DNA from 3 places in the Clostridium sp. Marseille-Q7071 genome. Region 1 is predicted to be linked to each of the others. Evidence: predicted binding sites of a transcription regulator. Region 1 holds the regulator's gene; each other region holds the start of a gene.
The links. The regulator Rex, encoded in region 1, represses fermentation and respiration genes when NADH is low (regulators of the CRP and FNR family bind a similar motif). The targets are predictions, from matches to a motif close to ATTGTTAANNNNTTAACAAT.

Region 1 (3,291 bases):
CTTTTATCTATAAAGAGCTCTCCGCCATCATATTCCATTTGTGAGGTTAATATTTTAAAAAGAGTAGATTTACCTGCACCATTAGCACCTATAAGACCTACCTTTTCTCCATCATTAATATTGAAACTTATATTTTTTAAAATCACATCTATTCCAAAGCTTTTATGTATATTATTACAGCTTAAAACTATCATAATTTTCACCATCCTCGCTATATTATTGTACTATGAATAATTATCAAATGCCAACTTAATCAATGGAGAATTGAGAATGGACAATTGACAATTGAGGTGGAAATTATTTTTAGATAAAATAATTTCTTTAAATAAATTTTTTGACTAGCAATTTTATATTGATAGTTTTTTATCCTACTGCACCTCAAGGGTCTATGTAGAAAGTAGTTATAAATTTAGATTTTGTCATTATTTTAATTTTGTTTAAAATTCATAATTTTATTATAGACCCCAGGGGTGGAAGTTAATACTGAGAAATAACTATAATTGTGAATTTTATATTGTGAATTCTGAGTTACCTAAAATAAGAATTCCCATAAATTGACCATTGTCAATAGGGAAATTTTAATTATATAATATATAGTGCTGTTATATAATATATAGTATTGTTATATAATATATAGTGATGTTATAAAATATATAATATTGTCATATGAGTATTAAATAATTGTTTCTTTATACGATAATTATCAATATATTAAAAAATATTTCATAAAACTTAAAAAATATATGACGATAAAATGAATAATTTATATATAATTTACATAATTTATTTTTAAAATACATATAAACAAATTACAATTAATATGGTAAAATAATAACAAAGTGTAGAATGGACAGGGTATACAACAAATTATTAGCTTAGGCGCACATGCTAAAGGTGATATTTAACTTTGCAATATATATAAACTAAATAGGAGTTGATTACAGTGGAAAGGAAAAAAAATATATCAATGGCAGTTATAAAAAGAATGCCAAAATACTATAGATACTTAAAAGAACTAGCTAATAATGATGTGGATAGAATTTCTTCTAAAGAATTAAGTGAAAAAATAGGCTTTACTGCGTCGCAAATAAGACAGGACCTAAATTGCTTTGGTGACTTCGGTCAACAAGGATATGGATATAATGTTAAAGAGCTTTTATCACAAATAGGATTAATCTTAGGTCTAGATAAACAATATAATACAATAATTGTTGGAGCAGGTAATATAGGTCAAGCGATTGCTAATTACACCTATTTTCAAAAGATGTCTTTTGATCTAAAAGCAATATTTGATATAAATCCAAAACTTATTGGATTAAAGATAAGAGATGTAGCAATAGAAGATATAGATGATTTACAAAGTTATATAAAAGAACATGCAATAGATATAGCTATAATTTGTGTGCCTAAGGATAGAGCACAAGGAGTGTGCGATATAATAACTACTAGTGGCATAAAAGGTATATGGAACTTTGCGCCAATAGATTTAAAGGTACCTGATGATGTAATAGTAGAAAACGTTCATCTAAGTGAAAGTTTAATGACTTTAAGCTACTTATTAAATGAACATGATGAAGAATAATTTTAATTGATAATTGTGGAGTCTTCTTAGAAAAATAAGAAATTAAAGTAATATTTATAAAATATTGTGGAAATTAATTCTGAGGGATTAATTTCATCCACAATTTTTCATTTATGGGGTAATTTTTATAAATTATCTAACTTTAGTTATTATGATTAATTAACAATCTAGAATAGAGTTAAATATATAAGTAACAATTAAAATACATATAAAATATAGATGTTTTGACATAAATATACAAAATTTTAATTTTGAATTTATATAAATCTTTAATAAAATTTGAATATGAACTTAATAACCGTTATGATTTTTAATATTTAGAAAAATTTCATGATTTATGTTGAAAAAGTTTGCAAGACATAATATAATAGTGATTGAGGCGTTTAGTGCTTCAATCATTTTGTTTTAATTTGTTAGAATATTAACAAATTATGCAAGAAACAAAAAGAAATAATTCATGGGGAGATGGAGTTATGGATTTTAAAAACATTATCCTTGAAAAAGAGGGTAACATTGCTTTTATTAAGCTTAACAGACCGAAAGCTTTAAATGCTTTAAATTCAGAAACTTTAAAAGAATTAGATAATGCTATTGAATTAATTGAAAATGACGCTGAAATCTATGCTGTTGTGTTAACAGGAGAAGGAAAAGCTTTCGTTGCAGGAGCAGATATTTCTGAAATGAAAGGATTAAATTCACTTGAGGGAAGACAGTTTGGAATATTAGGAAATAAAGTTTTTAGAAGAATAGAAACTTTAGAAAAACCAATTATAGCTGCTGTTAACGGATTTGCATTAGGTGGAGGTTGTGAGCTTTCTATGGCCGCAGATATAAGAATAGCTTCATCAAAAGCTAAATTTGGACAACCAGAGGTTGGATTAGGAATAACTCCTGGATTTGGAGGGACTCAAAGACTAGCTAGACTTGTGGGAGAGGGCAAAGCTAAGGAATTGATTTTCACAGGAGACCTAATTAATGCAGAGGAAGCTTTAAGAATTGGATTAGTAAATAAAATTGTTGAGCCAGAACAGTTACTTGAAGAAGCAACTAATATGGCTAAAAAGATTGCAAGCAATGCTCCAATAGCAGTTAAGCTTTGCAAAGATGCTATAAATAAAGGTATGCAAATGGACATAGATAACGCTCTTATGTATGAAGCTCAAGTATTTGGACTTTGTTTTAGTACAGAGGATCAAAAGGAAGGTATGGGAGCTTTCATAGAAAAAAGAGACAAAGCCTTTAAAAATAAATAGAAATAAAATCCGTTGATATTTATAAATTATAGGAGGAATGGGAAATGAATTTTTCTTTAACTAAGGAACAAGAATTTGTAAAACAAATGGTAAGGGAATTCGCTGAAAATGAAGTGAAGCCTATTGCCGCTGAAATAGATGTAACTGAAAGATTTCCAATGGAAAATGTAGAAAAAATGGCTAGATACCATATGATGGGAATCCCTTTTTCTACTGAATTCGGTGGAGCAGGTGGAGATAGCATATCTTATGCTATAACAGTAGAAGAATTATCAAGAGTTTGCGGAACTACAGGAGTTATAGTTTCAGCTCATACTTCATTATGTGCTGCTCCAATAGATGCTTTTGGAACTCCAGCTCAAAAAGAAAAGTACTTAGTGCCATTAGCTAAAGGAGAAAAAATCGGTGCGTTTGGTTTAACTGAGCCTAATGCAGGAACAGATGCTTCTGGACAAC
Region 2 (3,291 bases), on a different contig from region 1:
AGTTGAATTTCTACCCATAGTACCACAGCCTAAAGTTAATGAAGGCATATTTGTATTATAAATATCACCTATAGCTCCCTGAGAAGATGGAGAGTTTACAATGATTCTTCCAACCTTAACTCTTTTTGAGAATTCCTCTATAACTTTTTCATTTGATGTATGAATTACAGCAGAGTGACCTAGTCCACCAAACTCTATCATTTCTTCACATTTTTTAATTCCTTCCTCAGTACTATCTACAATATACATTGATAGTATTGGGCTTAACTTTTCTCTTGAAAGTGGATATTTTGGTCCTATTCCTTCCAATGGAGTTATCAATATTTTGGTAGTTTGTGGAATGTCAATTGATATCATTTTAGCAATCTTTGTTGCTGGCTGGCCAACTATCTCGGCATTCATAGAACAAGATTTTGGGTTTATTGCTAGTTTTTCCAATTTATCCATTTCATCTTTGTTAAGTATATGACAATTATATTCTTTTAAAAGTTGAATAACTTCTTCTGAAACATCTCTATCAATTATAACTGCTTGCTCGGAAGCACAAATTGTACCATTATCAAAGGATTTACTCATAACTAAGTCGTTAACTGCCCTTTTTAAATTTGCTGTTTTTTCAATATAACATGGAACATTTCCAGCCCCAACGCCTAAAGCAGGTTTGCCAGTGGAATAAGCTGATTTAACCATTCCTGGTCCACCTGTTGCTAAAATCATATCAACGCCAGAATGATTCATTAGCATTTGAGAAGCTTCAATTGATGGTGTTTCAATCCATTGAATGCAGTTCTCAGGTGCTCCAGCTTCTATTGCGGCATCTCTAACTATTCTTGCTGCTTCAGCACTACATTGTTGAGCTCTAGGATGGAAACTAAAAATTATAGGATTTCTAGTTTTTATAGAAATAAGAGATTTGAAAATTGTTGTGGATGTAGGATTTGTAGTAGGGGTAACACCTGCTATAACACCGATAGGTTCAGCAACATCCATACAATCTTCTTCATCATTATCATTTATAATTCCAACAGTTTTCATCTTTTTTATGCTATGATATACATATTCAGACGCAAAAATATTTTTAGTTATTTTGTCTTCATATATGCCCATTCCGGTTTCGTCAACAGCCATTTTAGCTAACTTTCTATGATCTGCAAGAGCAGCTAAGGTCATTTTTTTTACTATATTATCTATTTGTTCTTGGTTAAGATTTAAGAATTCATTATAAGCTTTTCTAGCTCTATTTACTAATAAATCTATAGATTCTTGTGTACTAGGAGTCTTAACCTCTAAATTTTTGTCTTCAGTAGTATTTAGGTTTTCTGTTTTACTCATGTAAATTACCCCCAAAAATAGTTTGTTATTTTTTTAACTAATTATATTGTAGCATATGGGAAGAAAAATGCAATATATTTTGTTAAAATAATATCAATATATTTTCGACAAATGTATAAAAAGTAAAAAAAGTTAATTGATCTAAATGTAATATAAAGATTTAAAAAATATTAGAGATTTATATAATTTTTAGTATAATTATTATTGAGGTGATGAAAATGATAACAATAATATCTCCAGCAAAGTCATTAAATTTTGATTCAACTTTAATGTTGGAGAAATCTACAAAGCCAAAGTTCTTAGTTCAATGCAATGAGCTTATAGAAGAGCTAAAAACAATGAATTCTTACGATATTATGAAATTAATGAAAGTGAGCAAAAATATTGCTGACTTAAATATAGAAAGATTTAATAAATTTAAAGAAAGTAATAAAGCTAAGCAAGCAATATTTGCTTACAATGGACAAGTTTATAAATCCATGAATCCTGTAGATTTCTCAGAAAAAGAAATAGAGTTTGCACAGGATCATTTAAGAATTATATCTGGTCTCTATGGTATACTTAAACCCTTAGATTTAATAAAAGAATATAGACTAGAAATGAGTACAAAGTTAAAAAATTCTTATGGAGATAATTTGTATAAATTTTGGGGTGAAAAAATAACATCTGTATTGCAGGAAGAAATTAAAAATCATAATGAAAAGGCTATTGTTAATCTTGCTTCAGAAGAATATTCAAAGAGTATTAATCTGAAAAAATTGAGTGAAGAATATAAAATTTTAAATATAGTTTTTAAAGAGAATAGGAATGGTCAATACAAGGTAATAGGAATGAAAGCAAAAACTGCTAGGGGACTTATGGTTTCTTATATTATAAAAAACCATATCGATAAAGTGGAGGAAATAAAAGATTTTGATACAGATGGATATATTTTTAATAGCAAATTAAGTGATAAAGATACATGGATATTTACGAGATAGAAATTATATAAAGTTAACAATAAAAAGTTTAAGATTATTTTAAAATCATATTGAGCATAAAAATAATAGGATGTTAAGCTTTATTAGTTTAAATTATCAATTATATATTTTAATTAAGTAACAAATAAGGAGCGAGTTTTATATGAGATATGAAGGTACTGTTTATAGACCACCAAGTGAGGCATATAGCTTGATAATTCAGGCTACTATAGGATGTTCTCATAATAAATGCAATTTTTGTAGTATGTATAAAGAAAAGAATTTTAGAATAAGGCCAGTAGAGGAAGTAATTGAAGATTTACATATGGCAAGAAATCGATATAAGAAAGTAGAAAAAATCTTCCTTGCAGATGGAGATGCACTTATTATTCCCATGGAAAAACTTAGAGTTATACTGAAAGCTATAAGAGAGATCTTTCCTGAGTGCCAAAGGGTAGGGGTATATGGCTCTCCAAAATCCATACTTATTAAATCTATAGAAGATTTAAAGGAATTAAGAGATTTAGGAATTGGAATAGTTTATTTAGGTATTGAAAGTGGCAGTGATAAAATCTTAAAGGAAGTAAATAAAGGTGTAACATCACAAGAAATCATAATAGCGGGAAAAAAAGTTAAGGATTGTGAAATTAAGCTTTCAGTAACACTAATATCTGGATTAGGTGGAAAAGAAAATATAGAGGAACATGGGTTAAAATCTGCACTGGTTATAAGTCAAATAAATCCTGATTATTTAGGTTTTTTAACACTGATGATAGAAACGGATACAAAGCTATATGATAAAGTGCAAAGTGGAGAGTTTAAGTTGTTAAACCCACAGGAAGTTATGGAAGAAATGAAAATTTTTATTGAAAATGTAAATGTAGAAAATACTGTATTTAGAAGTAATCATGCTTCTAATTATGTAAGTTTAAAGGGAACATTACCTTTAGATAAAGAAAAAATATTAAACACTATAAATAATGCATTAAAAAATAGTAAT
Region 3 (3,291 bases), on a different contig from region 1:
AAAGTATAAAAATTAATGTTAAACTAACAGATTATGCTCATTATTTATATACATTACATAGAAGTTTTTCTACAGAATTTGATTGTAGAGTTATATCTACATCTGCATTAATCGAAACTTTAGATGGAAGACTTGTTTTGGGAGAGATGAATAGTAATACAGTTGCTCAGGAAAACTTCAATTTACAGGTGGAGGAATAGATAAAGAAGATATTATAGGAGATTGTATAGATTTAAGGGAAAACATCAAAAAAGAAATCTTTGAAGAGTTAGGAATTGACACTAATAATGAAAAGTTAGTTAAGAGTTTGGAACCATCTTATTTAGTAAGTGAAGGAAATCATAATTTTCTTTCTCTTGTCTTTAAAATGAATTTATTAATAAGTGAAAAAGAAGTATTGGATATATTTAATTTTCACAACGACATATTAAAGTCTAAACAAATTATTCCAGAGTTTAATTCATTGACATTTATACATAATAATAAAACTTCTATAGAAGAATTTATTATAAACGATTTAAGAGAAAAGAGTGATAACATTATTCCAGTTTTAAGAGCTATATAGAAATTTGAATAAATTTATAGTATTAATTTGCAATAATTACATTTTTAATAATTAACCGTCCCATAATAATTTAAAAGATTTGAATTGTGAAGTAGATTTTATTTCAAATATTAGCTATAATCTTTCATAACACAAAAAAAGGAGCGGTAAAAATATGATTATAAGGAAAATACAAAAGGAAGATAATAAAAGAATAGAAGAGGTTATAAGAACTTGCTTAATAGAATTTGGAGGAAATAGAGAAGGACTTGCGTGGGCAGATCCAGAATTATCATATTTATCCGAAGTTTATAAAGATGAAAATTGTGAGTACTGGGTTGTAGAGAATAATGGTGAAATTCTAGGGGGATGTGGAATAACACCTATGAAAAACCTTGAGGGTATATGTGAACTGCAAAAAATGTATTTATTAAAAGAAGGTAGAGGAACAGGAATAGCTAATGATCTTATGAAGATAGCTTTAGATTTTGCATCAAAGTATTATGATAAATGTTACCTTGAGACTTTGAGTAACATGGGAGCTGCAAATAGATTTTACCAAAAACATGGTTTTAAAAGTCTTGACAAGCCTATTGTCCAAACAGAACATTTTTCCTGTGATGCATGGTATATAAAAGATTTAAAATAGATATTAATAAGTATTTAGATACCTTAAAATACAAGTACACTTAATTAAAGTGCTTATATTTTAAGGTTTATTTTTACATAAATGTTAAAGTTAATGCTATTATTAGCATATAAAACATTATGTTAAGTGGCTGAAAAATTCTGAGAATAAATATATGAGGTGTTGAGAATGATTGGATTAAAAAGAGGAATTGTGAAGTTAGTTCCATATACCTATGAATGGGAAGAAGAATATAATAAGGAAGAAAAATTACTGTACTCAGTAATAGGAAAATATGTTTTAGATATTCAACATGTAGGTAGTACATCAATAGAAGGGCTTGATGCTAAACCTATTATTGACATAGCAGTAGCTGTTGAATCACTGGATATAGTAGACTGTTTTAAAGAACTATTAGAGAACATAGGTTATCAGTATAGAAGTAATGCAGGTATTGAAGGAAGGCTTATGTTTGCTAAGGGTACTGAAGAACTAAGAACACATTATTTGCATATAGAGATTTTAAATGGACTTATATGGAAAAATCATATATATTTTAGAGATTACCTTCGTTTACATAAGGAATATATTCATCAGTATTCAGAGTTAAAAAGAAACTTAGCTATAAAGTTTAGCGATGATAGATATTCATATACTAATGAAAAGGACAAGTTTATTAGCATGGTATTAGAAAAAGCTAAAGAAGAATTTTCAGAGAATGAAAATTAGTATTTATTAATAATATTACTTAATTAAAAGAGGAAAGAAGTTCCTCTTTTAACTATATAACTTTAATATAACTATGATAAAAACTAAGAATAACATAGGGTTAAGTTATGAGCTAGAATTTTTCTGAATTAAATTGACACAATATTAACAAAATTCTATACTTAAAATATAAAATTTATAGGAGGCAATTGTATGGTTGTAAAGGTATGTGTGGGAAGTGCCTGTTATCTGAAAGGATCTCACAAAATTATAAAGGAACTACAAAGATTAATTGAAGAAAATAATTTAAAAGATAAGGTAGAATTAAAAGCAGCATTTTGTTTGGGACATTGTACTAAAGCAGTATCGGTAATGATTGATGATTCAGATATATATACAGTAGAGCCTAATTTTGTTGAAGAGTTTTTTACCTTAGAGATTGCAAAGAAGGTGATGTAATGCAAGTAATGGATTTTTCACCAGCGAACTGCAAAAATTATTATAAATGTGTGAGGACTTGTTCTGTAAAAGCTATAGAGGTAAAAAATCATCAAGCTAAGATTATAGAGGAACGCTGCATAGCTTGTGGTCATTGTTTTGTAGTTTGTCCTCAAAATGCTAGAAATGTACTTTCCGATTTAGAGCATATAAAATCAGCAATTAAAAATGGTAATAAAGTTATTGCACAAATTGCACCTGCCTTTCGTGGATTTTTTGAAAATTCACCTAAAATTGTTACTGCATTGAAGAAACTAGGTTTTCAAATTGTAGAAGAAGTTTCTATAGGTGCGGAATTGGTTTCCCAAAGTTATGAAAAAATTATTAGAGAAAGTGATAAAAAAGAATTTTTAACAAGTTGTTGTCCCTCAGTAATTATGTTAATAGAGCAATATTATCCTGAGCTAATATCTGACATACTTCCTGTAGTTTCTCCTATGATTGCTCATGGAAAAACTATAAAAGCAAGTCATCCTGATAGCTTTGTAGTGTTTGTAGGGCCTTGTATATCTAAAAAATATGAAGCATTATTAGAAGAAAATAAAGGTATTGTTGATGCAGTATTAACCTTTGATGAGTTAATTCAATGGATAGGTGAAGAAAGCATTGATTTTAATCATTTAAAAGAAAGTAAAGTAGATAATTATGGTTCAAGAAGGGGAAACTCCTATCCATTAGCGGGAGGGATATTAAGTGCTATAAAGTCTACAGCTTTATCAAAAGATATAGATTTAATAAAAGTTGATGGTATAGAAAATTGTAAATCTTTGTTGGAATCATTAAAAAATAATAATTTAAAAAATGTTTGTGTTGAACTAAGTATTTGTAATGAAAGTTGTTTAGGTGGCCCAGGGGGAACGGCCCAAGGAGGAACACCTTTTAAGAGAATACAAAATTTGCATAAATATATAAG

Region 2: adhE (bifunctional acetaldehyde-CoA/alcohol dehydrogenase) is a predicted target of Rex. The motif match lies at 1,411-1,430, and genes of this name have one in related genera.
Region 3: ACWPW7_RS06070 ((2Fe-2S) ferredoxin domain-containing protein) is a predicted target of Rex. The motif match lies at 2,034-2,053, and genes of this name have one in related genera.

Annotation. Positions count from the first base shown of each region.
Region 1 covers NZ_CBCOPR010000002.1:4,436-7,726, reverse strand. Annotated here, with positions in the region: gene abc-f (ribosomal protection-like ABC-F family protein) at 1-194, opposite strand, end outside; gene ACWPW7_RS22845 (redox-sensing transcriptional repressor Rex) at 944-1,582, shown strand; gene ACWPW7_RS22840 (short-chain-enoyl-CoA hydratase) at 2,056-2,835, shown strand; gene ACWPW7_RS22835 (acyl-CoA dehydrogenase) at 2,880-3,291, shown strand, end outside.
Region 2 covers NZ_CBCOPR010000001.1:1,338,376-1,341,666, forward strand. Annotated here, with positions in the region: gene adhE (bifunctional acetaldehyde-CoA/alcohol dehydrogenase) at 1-1,332, opposite strand, end outside; gene yaaA (peroxide stress protein YaaA) at 1,551-2,312, shown strand; gene ACWPW7_RS06335 (radical SAM protein) at 2,455-3,291, shown strand, end outside.
Region 3 covers NZ_CBCOPR010000001.1:1,276,301-1,279,591, forward strand. Annotated here, with positions in the region: gene ACWPW7_RS06050 (hypothetical protein) at 1-200, shown strand, start outside; gene ACWPW7_RS06055 (hypothetical protein) at 368-565, shown strand; gene ACWPW7_RS06060 (GNAT family N-acetyltransferase) at 720-1,193, shown strand; gene ACWPW7_RS06065 (GrpB family protein) at 1,362-1,901, shown strand; gene ACWPW7_RS06070 ((2Fe-2S) ferredoxin domain-containing protein) at 2,094-2,339, shown strand; gene ACWPW7_RS06075 ([Fe-Fe] hydrogenase large subunit C-terminal domain-containing protein) at 2,339-3,291, shown strand, end outside.